Regions from separate parts of the Candidatus Thiodiazotropha endoloripes genome, predicted to be linked through region 2. Evidence: predicted binding sites of a transcription regulator. Region 2 holds the regulator's gene; each other region holds the start of a gene.

Region 1 (4,295 bases), 280 kb from region 2:
TGCTGATGAGTCGCCGCAATGATCCTGACATCGACCTTGACCGGTTCGTGTCCACCCACCCGGTAGAACTCACCGTCGGCCAGTACCCGTAACAGTCGGGTCTGTAACTCAGCCGGCATGTCACCAATCTCATCCAGAAACAGGGTACCGCTATCCGCCTGTTCAAACCGTCCGACCCGCCGTGTCTGGGCACCGGTAAAGGCGCCTCGTTCATGACCGAACAGCTCCGATTCCATCAGGTCCTTTGGAATCGCCGCCATATTAAGCGCGATAAACGGTCCCTCCGCACGGCTGCTGTGCCGATGCAATGCGTGAGCAACCAACTCTTTACCGGTTCCCGATTCACCATTGATCAAAACCGTGATATTCGATCGGGCCAGACGACCGATAGCCCGAAACACCTCCTGCATCGCCGGTGCTTCACCGATGATCTCTTTACCCCCATCACTGGTATCGATTTGCGGCTGCTCTTCCACCGTCAACTGTTGACGGCAGGCGCGGCGTATCTGCTGCACCGCCTCATCCACATCGAAAGGCTTGGGCAGATATTCGAAGGCCCCGCCATGATAGGCGGAGACCGCACTATCCAGATCCGAATGGGCGGTCATGATGATCACCGGCAGGGTGGGATAGCGGGCATGCAGTAACTCCAGCAGCTCCAGACCATCCATGCCCGGCATGCGGATATCAGACACAACCACATCGGGCTGGCCTTTATCCAGTGAACTGAGCACACTGTCCGCGCTCTCAAAACTGGTTACCTCCATATCCGCCTTTTCCAGGGTTTTTTCCAAAACCCATCGAATCGAGCGATCATCATCTATCACCCATACGCGGCATGCTCTATCCATCTACCTGCTCCAAAGGAAGTAATACTCTAAATACGGTTTCACCAGGCTTACTGGTAAATTCGATCAAACCCTGATGTCGATTGATCAGGGTCTGGGATATGGAAAGACCGAGTCCCATGCCGTTGCTGCCGGAGACCAGCGGGAAAAAGACCCGCTCCTGCAGCTCCGGAGGAATCCCCGGTCCGTTGTCACAGATCTCGATCGAGATCACCAGGCGGTGGCGGATGTTACCGATGGTGAACTGGCGCAACACCCGACTGGTGATCCCCACCACACCATATGGGCCGGCCGCTCGAACGCCATTTCGGACGATGTTGAGAAATGCCTGAATCAGCTGGTCCATGTCACCGTTCAGGTCGGGAATGCTCGGATCGTAGTTCTTGATCACATTCAGATTCGGCCCGGACTCAGCCTGCACCAGACTACAAACCCGCTCCATGACCTGGTGAACATTGACAGCTTTCATCTCCGGGATCCGGTTTGGTCCCAGCATGGTATCGACCAGATTCTGCAGTCGATCCGCCTCTTCGATGATGATCTGAGTATATTCGGTCAGAGATTGATCGGGCAGTTCACGCTCCAGCAGTTGTGCCGCCCCACGCAGACCACCCAGTGGATTTTTGATCTCATGGGCCAACCCCTTGACCAGCGCGCGACTGGCCTGATTGCGTGACAGGATCTGCTCCTCCCGGGTGATACGCAACTGCCGGTCCACCTGCTGAATCTCCACCAGAAACTCACTCACATACTGACCGGATCGCAACGGGATCACCGTACAGTCCACGGTAATCTCTCGACCCTCCTGCAACTCCAGTTGATGCTCCCTCTCGGTGAAGGGTTGCCCGGTTTCCAGAGAGCGGTTCAGATTGTTTCTGACAATGCCGCTGGAGCAGTAGAGCAGTTCAGCCGCATGGTTACCAACCATCTTCCGCGCACTCACACCAAACAGCATCTCAGCGGCTGAATTGATGAACAGCAGATTGAACTCACGATCAAACAGCAGAATGGCGGTACTCAGGTTGTCGAGTACGCGCCGCTCCATGGAGGGATTAGAGGGTTGTGGATTCATGGCAATTCAACAAGCAAAAACTACACCAACGAACGCAACAACGACCAAATTCAGATTCATCAACCGCTGGTCCGGGGAAAACATGGAAGAATCCAGGGTAACGGGGGTTTTTATGCAACTGGAGCCAGCGAATCCGATCTGCTGCAACCTGATCGTCGAGACAGGTTAAAAAAATAGAAACCAATATGCACCATTATAGTGCATGGAAAGTTTCGGATAGAATCTTTTCCAGACAGAATAGCGGCCGTTTTAGACCACGCCGGAAGATATCGAGGGATTGAGAGGATAGCCGGTGTGGCGATCAGTTGACGGCGGCCTGGCGTAGATGGAAGGTGGTTGATCCACTCTGTTTCACCATCTCGCCCTCAGCGTCGACGATTTCGGCCCTGATCGTATGGGTACCGCGACTGAGTTGCTGTAGAACCAATTGTGTGGTTTTGATCTCCGAGTCGAGCTTCTTACCATCCACATAGAGATGGATAGCATGGCCGTCGAAGAGTGGCGGTGAGATGGAGAGACCGACAGAGACGGAATTCTCATCGCTGCGAATCGTCTCATCATTGGAAGGCTGTACGATATCGAACTGCAGATAGTCGCCTGTGGCAGCGGCATCCGCTTCCTTGTCGAGTTCATCGACTTTCAAGGATGTCTTCTTTTTCGAATCCTGCACCCGGATTGTATCCGCGCCGGGCTGGTAGTTTTCGGAATAGACAACCTCGCCTTCCGGGGTAATCCATTTATAGACGTCCCTGGCATGCAGTGGCTGAACAACTAACGGCAGAAGAAGCAGGATCAGAATGCGCATGTGCCAAGCATAGTCACTCCGTAGATAACTAACAAGCGACGAAGTTCGCAAATAAAAACACCTTCCAATTATTAGGAAGGTGTTTTTAATCCGCTGGCTGAACTGTTTCAGTCAGACAACTTGATCAGAGGCTGTAGTAGAGATCGAACTCTACCGGATGGGTGGTCATCCGCATGGTGGTGACATCTTCCATCTTCAGCTCGATATAACCATCGATCAGATCGTCTGTGAAAACACCACCGGCTGTCAGGAAGTCACGATCCTCATCCAGTGCTTCCAGCGCCATATCCAGACTGTGGCAAACGGTTGGGATGCTGGCCGCCTCTTCAGCCGGCAGATCATAGAGATCCTTGTCCATGGCATCGCCCGGGTGGATTTTGTTCTGAATACCGTCAAGTCCGGCCATCATCATGGCGGAGAAGGCCAGATAGGGGTTGGCGGTGGGGTCAGGGAAGCGAACTTCGACACGACGCCCCTTGGGACTGGATACCCATGGAATACGGATCGAAGCGGAACGGTTGCGCGCGGAGTAGGCGAGCATGACCGGGGCTTCGAAGCCCGGTACCAGACGCTTGTAGGAGTTGGTGGAAGCGTTGGTGAAGGCGTTCAGTGCACGGGCATGTTTGATGATACCGCCAATATAATAGAGTGCGGTTTCAGACAGACCGCCATACTGATCACCGGCGAAAACATTCTCACCACCCTTGGCCAGGGATTGGTGCACATGCATACCGGAACCATTGTCACCAACGATCGGCTTGGGCATGAAGGTGGCGGTTTTGCCGTAGGCGTGGGCAACATTCCAGGTACAGTATTTCTGGATCTGAACCCAGTCGGCACGTTCTACCAGGGTGCTGAAGCGGGTGCCAATTTCACACTGACCTGCAGTTGCAACCTCGTGATGATGAACTTCGACAGGTACGCCCATCTCCTCCATCGCAAGACACATGGCGCCACGCAGATCATGCAGGGAATCCACCGGAGGTACCGGAAAGTAACCGCCTTTCACCCCGGGACGGTGACCGATGTTACCGTCTTCGTAGACCCGCTCCGAGTTCCACTCCGCCTCTTCGGAATCGATCTTCACCATGGCACCGCTCATATCGACCCTCCAGCGAACATCGTCGAGTATGAAGAACTCAGGCTCCGGACCAAAGTAAGCGGTGTCAGCAATACCGGTTGAAGAGAGATAGGCCTCTGCGCGTTTGGCGACAGAGCGGGGATCACGCTCATAACCCTGCATGGTGGATGGCTCAAGGATATCGCAGCGCACATTCATGGTGTTTTCGTCGGCGAACGGATCCATCACACAAGTGGCATCTTCCGGCATCAGAATCATGTCTGACTCATTAATGCCTTTCCAGCCGGCGATGGAAGAACCGTCGAACATCTTGCCATCAGTGAAAAACTCGTCGTTAATCTCACTAGTGGGCAAGGTGACGTGCTGCTCCTTACCGCGGGTATCGGTAAACCGAAGATCAACAAATTTCACATCATTGTCTTTGATCATCTTAAAGGCTTTTGAGGCCATCTTATTCTCCAGGGTTTAGGTTTATGCAATGCCGATCCG
Region 2 (4,295 bases):
TCTATGGATGACATGGTTATCCCCTTTGGGGGTAAACATCAAGGCTGTATGGCTGTTTTTCGCCGACTCCAGGCAAGCCGGCTTGGGCTGCAGGCCATCGGTAAAGATCAGCGCAAGCGGGGAAGAGTCGAACAGGGTTTTCAGAGACTCCAGGTAGCCGGTATCGCCACCATACAGCAGATGCTGCTGTTCCGGAGGGCCAACCACCTGTATCTGGTTCGGACGTATCAGGTTAAGTGGACCTACCGGTTGTTGTCCGTCCGGGGACTCACTGTCCAGAAGGATATTTCCTTCACCACCCTCACCATCCCAGCTGAGCTCAAGTTCACTGGCAAATTCGTCGAAAAGATCGCGAATGGTGTAGTTGGATGGCATCAATCTGATGAGGTTATGGTTTCTCGCTGCTTGATCAACTGAAACAGTTGCTGCGTTGTTTCCGCCTCACGCAGTGCGGTACAAAAGGGGGGGTCATCGAACATTCTGGCCAACTTCGCCAGCAGCTGAAGATGTTCGTCTGTGGCCTGTTCCGGTACCAGCATGGCGAACGCCAGATCGACCGGCTGACTGTCTATGGCGTCGAAATCGACACCATTGGGCATCTGAATGAACGCTGCGGTGGCCTGTGTGACCTGAGACATGCGCGCATGGGGTAGCGCAATTCCTTTGCCCAGTCCGGTACTGCCGAGTCGCTCCCTCTCAAGCAATGCATCGAACACAATATCCTGTGACAGCCCGGGAGCAGCATCGGCCAATCTCTGACCAAGCTGCTCAAGGGCGCGTTTTTTACTGGCTGCCTCCACACCGCAGCCGAGACGTTCCTCAAGCAGAAATCCGTCGGGAAACATGGAGACCTCGCCAGTTCAATCTATCGAAAGTTACTCAACTGCATACTTCACACCGCTACCGGCGCGATGACTCTGCATCTTTTCTTTGTGTTTAATCACCTGCCTGTCCAACTTGTCAGTCAAGCCATCAATGGCGGCATACATATCTTCCTGCACTGAATCAGCGAATACGCTGGCACCGTTCACTTGCATGGTGGCTTCCGCCTTCTGCCTCAGCTTCTCAACGCTCAAGATGACATGCACATTGATTACATTATCAAAATGCCGCTCAAGACGTTCGAATTTATTATCTACATAGCTTTTCAAGGCATCGGTTACTTCCACATGATGACCGGTAACGCTTATTTGCATAATTATCTCCTGTCTTAGATGAGTTGGCTCATCACTCTGACCGACTCGCTGAATCGATTCCCGAAACCATCGATCAGGCTGACCATGAGGCCGGATTCGGCTGGAACCACAACCCCTGTTTTCATAGACATCCTGAGCGGTAGATCAATTCACCTACATCAGTCGTTTACGCTCATTCGACGGCGGTATGCTCATCGATTCACGATACTTTGCCACCGTTCGGCGGGCCACTTTGATGCCCTGTTCCGATAGGATGGCGGCGATCTTGTTGTCGCTGAGCGGTTTGCTTGTGTTTTCAGCGGCAATCAATTTTTTAATCAGTGCTCGAATCGCGGTGGAGGAGCACTCCCCGCCGGCACTGGTGTTGACGTGGCTGGAGAAGAAATACTTGAACTCCAGCGTGCCCCGGGGGGTATGCATATATTTCTGGGTCGTCACCCGGGAAATGGTCGATTCATGCATCTCCAGTGCCTCGGCAATATCCCTCAATACCAGCGGCTTCATAGCCTCCTCGCCATGCTCAAAAAAGCCCCGCTGATATTCAACAATCTTACTCGCAACACGCAGAATAGTCTCATTACGGCTCATCAGGCTTTTAATGAACCAGCGCGCCTCCTGCAGATGGTTCTTAAGAAAGGTGTTGTCATCGCTCTGATCCGCCCGCCGGATCAGGCTGGCGTAGTCATTGTTGACCCGAAGCTTGGGGGTAACCTCCCCATTCAGCTCCACAACCCAGCGGTTGTTGCGCTTGCTGACGAAGACATCCGGAATCACATATTCAGGCTCACTTTTTGCGATTGCCGTGCCCGGATGGGGATTCAGGGTCCGGATCAGCTGCATGATGGCAGCGAGCTCCTGCTGATCCACCTTCATGCGACGTATGATCTGATTCTGATCCTGGGCGGAGAGCAGATTGAAGTGATCCCGGCAGAGTTTTATCGCCTGATCCCGATAGGGGGTCTCTTCCGCCAATTGACGAAGCTGAATCAGCAGGCAGTCCTGGGCGCCCTGGGCTCCGACACCCGGTGGATCGAATGCCTGAATCCGATGCAGTACCGCCTCGACATCCTCCAGGGTCGCTTCCTCATCATTCAGCGAACTCAGAATATCCTGCAGGTCGCCTTTGAAGTAACCATCCTCATCGATACTGTCGATCAGGGTGGTGGCTATCACGATATCCTGTTCGGTGAAAGGGGTCAGGGTCATCTGCCAGACCAGATGGTCATGCAGGGTTACAGCGCCGCTACGCTGTACCAGATAGTCATGGTCTGCGGCATCTCCGCCGCTGCTGGCCGGCGGCAGGTAACTGTCGTAGACATCGGTCCATTCACTGTCCACCGGCAGATCCTCGGTCAGCTGGCTGCTGTCGGTCTGAATCTCCCGCTCGTTATTGATGTCATTCGACCCCTCGACTTCCTTGCTCTCCCGGGTCTGTTCACCAGCCTCCTGGGCATCTCCCTCTTTCTGCAGCTGAGTGCTGAACTCCTCCTCGCCCTCAAGCATCGGGTTGGTCTCAAGCACCTCCTGAACCTCCTGGCTCAGGTCGAGCGCAGAGAGCTGCAACAGGCGGATTGCCTGCTGCAATTGAGGAGTCATGGTGAGATGTTGTCCGAGTCGGAGCTGTAGAGCCTGCTTCATAGCAGAGATATCTTTAAACCTGGTATGTTATTTGTATGTCTTTATTCTCATTTTAGCTAAAAATAGCCGCCTACGGAAAGATTCTTCTTCACTGGGTCGATTCTCCTGGGTTCACACCACACTCCAACTTATTCCATACTGATTGAGACCGCCTTCAGCGCGCCTGCCGCTGCCTGTTTAATCCATTAAAAAACAGTGTTATAGACTCACATCGTAAAATTTTCACCCAGGTAGACACTGCGCACCTCCTGGTTGCCGAGGATCTCCTCGGTGGTTCCCTCCGCCAGCACTTTACCACTGTTGATGATGTAGGCCCGGTCGCATATATCGAGTGTCTCCCTGACATTATGATCGGTTATCAGGATCCCAATCTTTAAGGATTTCAGATGCTGGATGATCTTTTTGATATCGATCACGGCAATCGGATCGACCCCGGCAAAGGGCTCATCGAGCAAAATGAAGGCGGGCTCCATGGAGAGGGCCCGGGCAATCTCCAGTCGGCGCCGCTCGCCACCGGAGAGACTCATCGCCATGCTCTCCCGCAGATGCTCGATACCGAACTCCGTCAGCAACTGGTCACATCGGGCCTTACGTGCCTGGCTACCCAGCTCTTTGCGATGTTCCAGTATCGCCAGAATATTCTGCGCCACCGTCAATCGCCTGAAGATGGAGGGCTCCTGGGCCAGGTAACCGATACCCAGACGGGCCCGCTTGTGCATCGCCTGATCAGTCAGCTCCTCCCCATCCAGATAGATCCGCCCCTGATCCGCCTGCACCAGGCCGACAATCATATAGAAGCTGGTGGTCTTGCCGGCACCGTTGGGCCCCAGCAACCCCACCACTTCCCCGCTGTTGAGGTTCAGTGAGACGCCATCCACCACTCTACGCTTGTAGTACTGCTTCTGCAGATCGACAGCCTGCAACTGACTCACGGTTCAGTTTTCCCGGTTTGGGGCTCAATCACCACCTGCACCCGCTGTTTACCCTGGACACTGCTGCCAGCTCTGACCTGTGCATTGGCCCGGTTATAGACGATGCGGTCATTGCGGAAGCTGTTCCCCCCCTGCTCGAGCAGGGCATCGTCGATCAGTAACATCTCATTCCGATTCAGATGGATCTCAATACGCTGCGCCTGACCATGAACCTCAACGCCATCGACCTCAGGCAATTGACTGAATCTTGTCGGCTGCCCCTCACTGACTATCTTTTCGGTTTTGCCGGCTGACCTGTGAACCCAGAGACGATCCGCCCACAACTTCATACTGCCCTGGACGATAGTCACATTGCCCTCATAGAGACTGACGCCGCTGGACTCGTTGATGGAGAGACTATCCGCTTCAAGCGACATCGGTTGATTGCGGTCGCTCTCAAGCCCCCAGGCAGGTATCGCAACTGCCATCAGCAGACTACAGATCAACCCCCTGCCTTTATTCAAATTCATAGTGCCCTCGTACCTGACCG
Region 3 (4,295 bases), on a different contig from region 2:
GTTCACATAGAGTGAGTACGGCTGGATGTTCCACCACTGTGGTGATGATCTCCTTTCTGTCAGGCTGAGCTTTGAGTGCTGACAGTATTGCGGTAGAGTCGGACTCTGTACCACAGGAGGTAAAAATTATCTCTGAGTCGTACTCTGCTCCCAGTAGTGTCTGGACCTGCTTACGGGCTTTCTTCAAAGCTCGCCCTACCTTATCGCCAAATTGATGCAAAGATGAGGGATTACCAAACTGCTCAGTAAAATAGGGCAGCATCTCCTCAACGACTTCTGGTGCCACCATAGTAGTGGCATTATTATCCAGATAGATGCCTTCAGCTGTGTCTGTACCACTCATATCTAGGCCTCCATAGCAGCTCGACGAGCCAGTTCTTCAGCGGGCAGGACCTGAATGAATTCTCCAAGACCTTCTGCCAGATGCTGTTGTATGCCACCCAATGTCGTTGCTGCCATCTGGCAACCGGCACAGGCACCTATCATTTTCACGTAGATGTATCTACCGTCAACTTCGACCAGTTCGACATCGCCATGATCACGCTGCAGATTAGGACGAATCTCATCCAGCAGTTCCTCGATACGTTTCATGCGCTGCAGATTAGTCAGTCCGGACTTTGGCTTCTTTATCTCTCCAGCTACTGCATTTGGATCAAAGGTTTCACCCTTTTCAGCCAGAATTCGAGTCAGAATCTCCTCAATCCCTTCATGACAGGCAGAACAACCACCACCTGCCTTGGTGTAGTTTGTTACCTCTTCCACTGTACGTAAGCCATTGGCACGAACAGTCTCTTCGATCATGACTTCATCGATGGCGAAGCATTTGCAGATCAATGCGCCCTCTTCATGATCATCCTTCCACTCTTCACCACGATAGTTGGCAACAGCGGCTTGTAGTGCTTCCCGACCCATAACAGAGCAGTGCATTTTTTCCGGCGGAAGTCCATCGAGATAATCGGCGATATCCTGATTGCTGACACCCAGAGCATCGTCGATTTTCATACCTTTGATAATCTCGGTTAAGGCTGAACTTGAAGCGATGGCTGAACCGCATCCAAAGGTTTGAAAACCTGCGTCTAGGATAACTTCGCTGTCCGGGTCGACTTTCAATGTCAGTCTCAAGGCATCGCCACATGAGAGAGAACCGACATCACCAATAGCATTGGCATCATCGACAGCACCTGCATTTCTCGGGCTAAAGAAATGCTCCTGAACCTTTTCTGAATAGTCCCACATATCTTTACTCCTGATTGGTTAGGCGGAAAATGAGTTGCCGCAACCACAGCTGTTGGTTGCATTTGGGTTTTCGAATTTAAAGCCACTGCCTTCCATGCTATCGAGGAAGTCAACAGTAACGCCGTTCAACATGGGGGCGCTGAGGGGATCGACAAAGATCTTTAACTCTTCAATCTCGAGCACTGCATCTTCATCATTCGCACTCTCTTCCAGAGCCATACCATATTGCAGCCCTGAGCAACCACCACCGGTTACAGAGATTCGCAATCCCCCAACCGGGGTTTCAGAACTCTTGATGAAACGGCTGATCGCCTTTTGAGCATTTTCTGTCAGTGTGAGCATGGTCGTTTTCTCCGTGGCAAGTCTCTTGCATCTTTACTTTCCAAGTTAACTGCAAGGCCTGTGCCACGGATCTTACTCGTAGCTTAGTTCTTGTTTTTAAAGTAATTGTCGTTTTTTTACCTAAAAATCATGTTTGATAGACGACAATCCCCATAACCGACACAGGTAACAAAACCTACAATGGAAGAGAAAATGACACTTGAACAACTAACTCCAGGCGACTTGGTCTATGCGGCAAGTCATATCTATAACGATGGTGGTATACCGGATATTCCTCAGGACGCTTTATTAGCTGAGCCTGGCACTAAAGGTGTGATCATTGAGACCGGTCATTTGGAAGAGAGCCCTGAAAGGGTTCTCTATCTGGTGAGATTTGAAGACTCAGAGCTCAACCTTGGGCCGCCTACAGGATGCTGGCCTGAAGAGCTTTCAACGACAGAAATTGAGAAAAGCTAGGCCTACGACTCTATCTAGACCAACGGCGCCAGTTGATCTCATCATGCCAGCGGCCTGTCTGTATGATTTGTCTACCCCGTAGACTGCCCCGGTAGAGGTAGATCCATGCCTGACCCCAGGGGGTTGGAATGAGTTCTCTCGTATAGGCGTGGGGATAGCCTTCCAGCCTGTCAAGATGGCTCATGGTCAGGGCATCAACAACATAGACCTCACCTGAAATGGAAGTGCTGCCACTTTTCACCACACCAGGATAACCACCCAAGTGGAACATCTTGTAGACAGATTGAGTTTTGTGATCGCCAAGATAGGTTGCACTGTTGAGCAGATCATGATTGACCTGTGTCCTTCTCAAAGTGCCGTAAACGAATACTCTTGATGTCGATTTCATTGCAATAAAATCTTATTGATTTTATTCGGGCCTGTTAAGACCCTAACTATACTGCTGATTCGCCAGGAATTCACTCATCAGGTTGATGTATGAAGGAGAGAGAGTTGCAGCATCAGTTAATAAAACCCGCATGCTTTATGAGATTTATTCCTGTATATCAGGTATCCAGGAAAATCCGGATCAACCGCCAAGTATCAGTTCATAAGCGCTACGTAGAAGTTCAAGCTCCACATCCGGTAATCCTCTGGCTTGGGTCAGATCAATGAATTGGGCATTTGAACTCTCTACTTCCACAAAGGGTGGATCTGTAGTTGTGATACAGGCCAATAAGATATCGATATCCTCACCGGGCACCTGGACTGTCTGCCGGTACTCACTTTCGAAAGCCAGAGTATCCTTTGCCAATCCCAATTTTTTTTCAGTATCAGTTAAAATTGCTTTCGGATGAAACACCGTGTCGGGTCGAGTGGCAACAACCGTTGAAAGATCCGGCAAAGGTGCGAAGGCGCATACCGTGTTGTTTTCAAACTTAAGAAATCTGGTGCGCGCACTGGTCGCCTGCTTATGATAGAGAATGACACGATGGTCCATATGACTTTTCTTTTAAAAACTCTATTTAGGAACTGCCAGAAGCCTGGGTTCCGCTTTGATTACAGCATCATTTCCCCAGGCATTGACTGCTTCGACAAACCAGTCCGGTTTGGTCGGATGTGGTAACACAATATCATGTTCAACAAAAAAACTGCCATCCGCGTGAAACAGCAGTGTACCGAGTCGGCTTCCCTGCTCATTCATCCAGTCGCCGACCAGACTGAATTCACTATTTGAAGGGTCTCGCTCCAATCGGTAGCTCGCCTCTTCTGGTGATTTCAAGAGGATTTCAGATTTGGAAAAACCAAGTTTTATCACTTCTTCACAGAGACGTTTGTGCACACTGTTGGCAAGTTGTTCTATCTTAAAAAAACGTACCGCAATTGTTTCATCCATTATTTTGCTCCTCAACAATAGCATCTAACAGATCACGAATAACATTTGCCCCCACCTGATCAGCAGGGTCGATCAAGCTCAATGTGTGCAGAATCGACTCTGCTTCATCCGGTTTTTCCTGACGCAAGCGGATAAAAGCAAGCGCTTTAAGACCGTAGAGGTAGAAACGTTCAGGGCCACGTGGATCATTCCAGTCAGCAGAACCTGAATTCAGTTGTAGCCAATCCTGATTGAAATTGCCCTGCTTTGCGGCCAGGTGCAATGACTTGATGACCAGTTTTTCTGCTATCCCGGTCTCGCCCTGATAGAAATGAAACTTGTAACGAGCGATCAGTACTTCGATCTGCTCTGGAGCAATTTGTTCCGCCTGAAGCAGAGCTTCCGACGATGCCTCCCGTGAGGAGATCAGAGACGCCGCTCTCTGCAATTCTGCATTCGCACCCGGCTCTATATCGAAGCCGAAATGCACCTCATTGCCGACCAATCGGACGACATTGGATTGGCGCTCTGATCTGTTGGAACTCTGATTCAAGCCCAGAATTCCTCTGCAACTTTTAGTCGCTCTACCGGTTGATCATTCAGCAGATGCTCATCATAGATAGCTGCAACGTCCTGTTTTGAGACACCGCCATACATAATCCCTTCGGGATAGACCAGTACAGATGGTCCTTCACTACAGGGACCGAGACAGCTGGTTGTCGTAACCTGTATCTGGTCAAACAGTTGGCGTTGTTGAAGCTGCCCATAAAACTCCTCAGCCACTTCGGTACAGTTTTTCTGACTGCAAGATGGTCTGGGATGCCCCATCGGTCGACTCTGCACACAGACAAAGACATGTTTCTTCGGTTTTGGCATGATAACACTCCTACGTCTTGTTTATGCAGCA
Region 4 (4,295 bases), on a different contig from region 2:
CCCAGGGAGTATGAGATCAACCGCTCCGGCGCCATCATCGAACAGGTGGTCAGACCGACAGGGCTGGTCGATCCGGAAGTCGAGGTGCGTCCGGCGAGCAGTCAGGTGGATGATCTGTTATCGGAGATCCGGCTGCGGGTCGCGCAGAAGGAGCGGGTGCTGGTGACCACACTGACCAAGCGCATGGCGGAGGATCTGACCGACTACCTGGGGGATCATGATGTACGGGTGCGCTATCTGCACTCCGACATCGACACCGTGGAACGGGTGGAGATCATTCGTGATCTTCGTTTGGGTGAGTTCGATGTGCTGGTGGGTATCAACCTGCTGCGGGAGGGACTGGATATGCCGGAGGTCTCGCTGGTGGCGATACTGGATGCGGACAAGGAGGGCTTTTTACGCTCCGAAGGTTCTCTGATCCAGACCATCGGCAGAGCGGCCCGAAATGCCAATGGCAAAGCGATTCTCTATGCCGACCAGGTGACCGGTTCGATGCGTCGGGCAATCGATGAGACGGAGCGGCGCCGCGCCAAGCAGCAGCAGTATAACGAGGCCAACGGCATCACTCCTCAAACCATTCTCAAATCCATTGCCGATATCATGGAGGGTGCCTATCCCGGTGCGCAGATGAACGCCAAAGGCTATGCAAAAGTGGCGGATCAGGAGGCGGAGTATGCTCAGCTGACCCCCAAACAGATGGCGAAACGGGTGCAGCAGCTGGAGGAACAGATGTATCGGCATGCCCAGGATCTGGAGTTCGAGGAGGCGGCCGGGATCCGGGATCAGATCAAGAATCTTCAGCAGAAAGGGCTGATTGCCTGACAATTTCCATACCTGGAATTGGCCGATGGTGACTTTTCAGCCGATACCCCAATCATCATCGACTGGGGAGATAATCCATTCTTCAAAGAGTAGTTGGTGTTGAGGCGCTAGCTAGGCTATCGAATTAATAATACTTACAATTGATATATTTTTTATAGATAGTTTGCGAAAGCCTTTAAAAATTCAGGTGTTATTCTAGAATAGAATGAATCTAAACTATATTTAGCACTGGCGTGACCCAAGGTCGACAATGGCAGATATTGAGGCAATGCTCCACGATATAGAGGCGGAGGCGAACTACGCATGTCGCATGACTGGCCGTAGTACGCTTAACGACCATGTTCTCGATGCGATGAGCCGGGTCCCCCGGCAGCGTTTCGTCAGAAAGAACTTCCGCTCCCATGCCTATGACAACAGCCCATTGCCGATCGGCAAGGGACAGACAATTTCCCAACCCTTTATCGTTGCCCTGATGACCGACCTGGTTGCTCCCAAAAGGGATGACAAGGTATTGGAAGTGGGCACCGGTTCCGGTTACCAGACCGCTGTTCTGGCTGAGATGGTCGATCAACTCTATACCATCGAGATCATTCCAAAACTGGCAGAGCGATCCCAGCGACTGCTCGAGAAGCAGGGATACAACAACATCAATTATCGAGTTGGCAACGGCTATTTCGGTTGGCCTGAAGAGGCGCCTTTCGATGCCATCATGGTGACAGCGGCAGCGGAAGAGATTCCCCAACCACTGATCGATCAGCTGGCCCCGGGCGGACGCCTGGTTTTGCCGGTCGGCAAGCGCCACTACACCCAGGATTTGATGTTGCTGCAAAAAGATCATTCAGGAGAGGTCCATACTTCAAACCTGCTCCCGGTTACTTTTGTACCCTTGACCGGTGAGCGTTAGTCAGATCTCAATTCAGTTGTTGTGTTGGAGCTTGCAATCTCTATATGGCTGCCTGTATGATTCGCCTCTTTCCAGGCGCGTAGCTCAGTTGGTTAGAGCGCTACCTTGACATGGTAGAGGTCGTTGGTTCGACTCCAATCGCGCCTACCAAATCCTAAAAAAGCGCCCAGACTCTCTCCTGGGCGCTTTTTTTATTGGACCTGATTCCAGGCTGATGGCGATCCGTTTCTCACTTGATTTCTTGAGCTCTGTTTCGCACTGAAGGGAGAAACCAAAATCGTGCAATCTCATCACGTTTCCCCAATGGCGGTCTCGATATCTCAGATAGCGCCCTCGCTAAGTCTTTGTAGTCATTAGATTACTTATTTAGAAATTAAAACCCTACTGAATGTCGATATATTTTACACGGGGTTCAATTTGTGTGATGTAAGTTGTTGATTCTTCGTGTTGGCACGGGAAGTGCATATACTCATGCAACAGGGTTATTACCCTCAATTAGTTTAAAAGCTTGGGAGCTATCATGAAGAAGTTGTTTGGTCTGTTTTTAGCTGCATGTCTCGGTATTTCGACAAATGCCAGTGCACTCATTATTAATAATGGTTCTTACACCACCGTCAATGATCTGGACTGGTTGGATCTTACCTTCACTGAGAACCGGACAGTAGAGCAGGCACTGCTGGAAAATCCTGATTACACACTCGCTACTGCCAGTCAGTTCTGGTCCATGTGGTCTGAGTTCGATACTAGCGGCGACAACGTGCTGTTCGGTCAAACCGCTAATTCAGTATCCACAAGCGGTAATACTGAGATTTTCACCGCTACCGGTTCCAGCTGGTATAACAACCCGTTTTTCTTCCTCTTCGGTATCACCTATGAGGAAACCGTAGGTACCAACAACATGCGTGGTTCCTTAGGTTTCGTTGATGATCAAGTGGGTGGCCTCTCTCTCGCCGGTCTGCTGGTTGTCGATAGCAGCACAAACGATAGTGCCTATATCAGTGACATGTTCTATAACCCGAACGAAGTGGACGACGATTTCGGCAGCTTCCTGGTCCGAAACCACGAAACTCAACCTCCGGTTTCCAATGTACCAGAGCCTTCCGCACTGTTGCTGCTGAGCACCGGGCTGATCGGTTTTGGTGTCATGCGCAGACGTCAAGCCAAAAGCTAAGAACATCTGAGCAACCCATGCTGAAAAAGCACTCAGGATTATCCTGAGTGCTTTTTTCATTTTCAGCCGATTGTTTGCCGCGAAATCTCAGGGAAAGCTGATTCTCCAGAAATCGATATAACCTCTCCCTCTGTTGCCCAGATCCTTGACCTGCAGAGTCCATTCACCTTCAGAAGGCTGTTCAGCCAGCTCAAGATGATAGGTTTCAAACAGATCCACCCCAATACCACCGAATCCCTTCAGGTTGTGTTTTGCACCGCTTGGATCGATCAGAGTAACTGAGATCTCGCGGACCGATTGATGGATGATTCCGACTTCGATCCGGACTCTCCCGGAGGCGCCGGTCCGGTCCACCTGGATCGGGTTCAAAGCGCCGCTCAGACTCGATTGCGGTATCTCATGATCCTCACTGTTGTCAAAACTCTCACCATCCGGCTGAAGCTCATCCAACAGATAGTCGGCAACCAGTGTGAGGTCGGAAAAGGCGCTGTAGCCATGCAGCATCACATAGTATCTGCCGGCCGGCACAGGTCGGATGACGCACTCCTCATCATTACCGTAGAGGTATGGACGGCAGTCGAACAGATCCAGACCGGGTTTGGTTTCACTCCGCAGATAGAGGTCTGCGTCACCGCTGCCGCCGTAGCTGTGTAAGCTCAGACTGCTGGCGCCGGGCGGTACGTCAATGGCGAAAAACTGTTGGCTCTCCAAATCACCATTCAGGCCGGTTTCCGCCACACCATCATGAAGTATGGTTACCCCGGGTTCGTCGCTGGTCACCATCTCCACGGCGGCACGGGCATCCAGAATACCGCTACCGCAGCCTGTGCAGGCGTTGGTAAATGGTCGGGCGCTACGGTTCAGGATGTCAGCCACCTCATCCGGCGTGATCCCGGGATCAATGCCGTAGAGCAGGGCTGCAACCCCACTCACATGGGGGGTGGACATGCTGGTGCCACTCATCAACCGATAGCTTTCACTGCCGGGTCCGATGACCCCGTCGTTATGGGTCGAGAGAATACGGGTACCTGGCGCGGCCAAGTCGACAGTCGCGCCAAAATTGGAAAAGCTGGCGAGTTCACCGGTATCGTCGGTTGCGGCGACGGTAATCGCCCCAGGACAGTTGGCCGGGGCGAATCCTGAACTCTCTTCAGCGTTGTTCCCTGCCGCGACAACGATGGAGGCTCCTCTCTGTCGTGCTATGTCGATAGCCGCCAGCGCGGTTTCCGGGCAGCTGTCCGATCATCCACCCAGGCTCATGTTGATGACTTGCGCCGGATTGGGATTGATTGGCGCCCCAGCCACCTCTGCCCCCGCAGCCCAGACAATCCCGTCGGTGATGTCCGACAGATAACCGCCACAACGACCCAGTACTCTCACCGGGACGACCTTTGCACG

Evidence for each region. The regulator sigma-54, encoded in region 2, starts transcription at its own class of promoters, with help from an activator protein. The targets are predictions, from matches to a motif close to TGGCANGNTNCNTGCTT.
Region 1: the regulator sigma-54 is predicted to act here: its motif matches at 1,932-1,948, upstream of glnL (nitrogen regulation protein NR(II)).
Region 3: the regulator sigma-54 is predicted to act here: its motif matches at 1,593-1,609, upstream of A3193_RS07710 (nitrogen fixation protein NifZ).
Region 4: the regulator sigma-54 is predicted to act here: its motif matches at 2,175-2,191, upstream of A3193_RS06210 (PEP-CTERM sorting domain-containing protein).

Annotation. Positions count from the first base shown of each region.
Region 1 covers NZ_LVJW01000006.1:1,197,692-1,201,986, forward strand. Annotated here, with positions in the region: gene ntrC (nitrogen regulation protein NR(I)) at 1-851, opposite strand, end outside; gene glnL (nitrogen regulation protein NR(II)) at 844-1,920, opposite strand; gene A3193_RS16070 (DUF4124 domain-containing protein) at 2,222-2,725, opposite strand; gene glnA (glutamate--ammonia ligase) at 2,850-4,256, opposite strand.
Region 2 covers NZ_LVJW01000006.1:914,819-919,113, forward strand. Annotated here, with positions in the region: gene hprK (HPr(Ser) kinase/phosphatase) at 1-375, opposite strand, end outside; gene ptsN (PTS IIA-like nitrogen regulatory protein PtsN) at 375-845, opposite strand; gene hpf (ribosome hibernation-promoting factor, HPF/YfiA family) at 876-1,196, opposite strand; gene A3193_RS14780 (RNA polymerase factor sigma-54) at 1,350-2,834, opposite strand; gene lptB (LPS export ABC transporter ATP-binding protein) at 3,041-3,766, opposite strand; gene lptA (lipopolysaccharide transport periplasmic protein LptA) at 3,763-4,275, opposite strand; gene lptC (LPS export ABC transporter periplasmic protein LptC) at 4,262-4,295, opposite strand, start outside.
Region 3 covers NZ_LVJW01000003.1:1,732,083-1,736,377, forward strand. Annotated here, with positions in the region: gene nifS (cysteine desulfurase NifS) at 1-343, opposite strand, end outside; gene nifU (Fe-S cluster assembly protein NifU) at 346-1,236, opposite strand; gene A3193_RS07705 (HesB/IscA family protein) at 1,255-1,578, opposite strand; gene A3193_RS07710 (nitrogen fixation protein NifZ) at 1,771-2,034, shown strand; gene A3193_RS07715 (gamma-glutamylcyclotransferase family protein) at 2,045-2,422, opposite strand; gene A3193_RS07720 (hypothetical protein) at 2,603-3,013, opposite strand; gene A3193_RS07725 (hypothetical protein) at 3,035-3,409, opposite strand; gene A3193_RS07730 (hypothetical protein) at 3,402-3,893, opposite strand; gene A3193_RS07735 ((2Fe-2S) ferredoxin domain-containing protein) at 3,938-4,264, opposite strand; gene fdxB (ferredoxin III, nif-specific) at 4,286-4,295, opposite strand, start outside.
Region 4 covers NZ_LVJW01000003.1:1,378,679-1,382,973, forward strand. Annotated here, with positions in the region: gene uvrB (excinuclease ABC subunit UvrB) at 1-822, shown strand, start outside; gene A3193_RS06200 (protein-L-isoaspartate(D-aspartate) O-methyltransferase) at 1,073-1,726, shown strand; tRNA gene A3193_RS06205 (tRNA-Val) at 1,800-1,876, shown strand; gene A3193_RS06210 (PEP-CTERM sorting domain-containing protein) at 2,247-2,897, shown strand; gene A3193_RS06215 (pre-peptidase C-terminal domain-containing protein) at 2,985-3,680, opposite strand; partial or broken gene A3193_RS20765 (S8 family serine peptidase) at 3,753-4,295, opposite strand, start outside.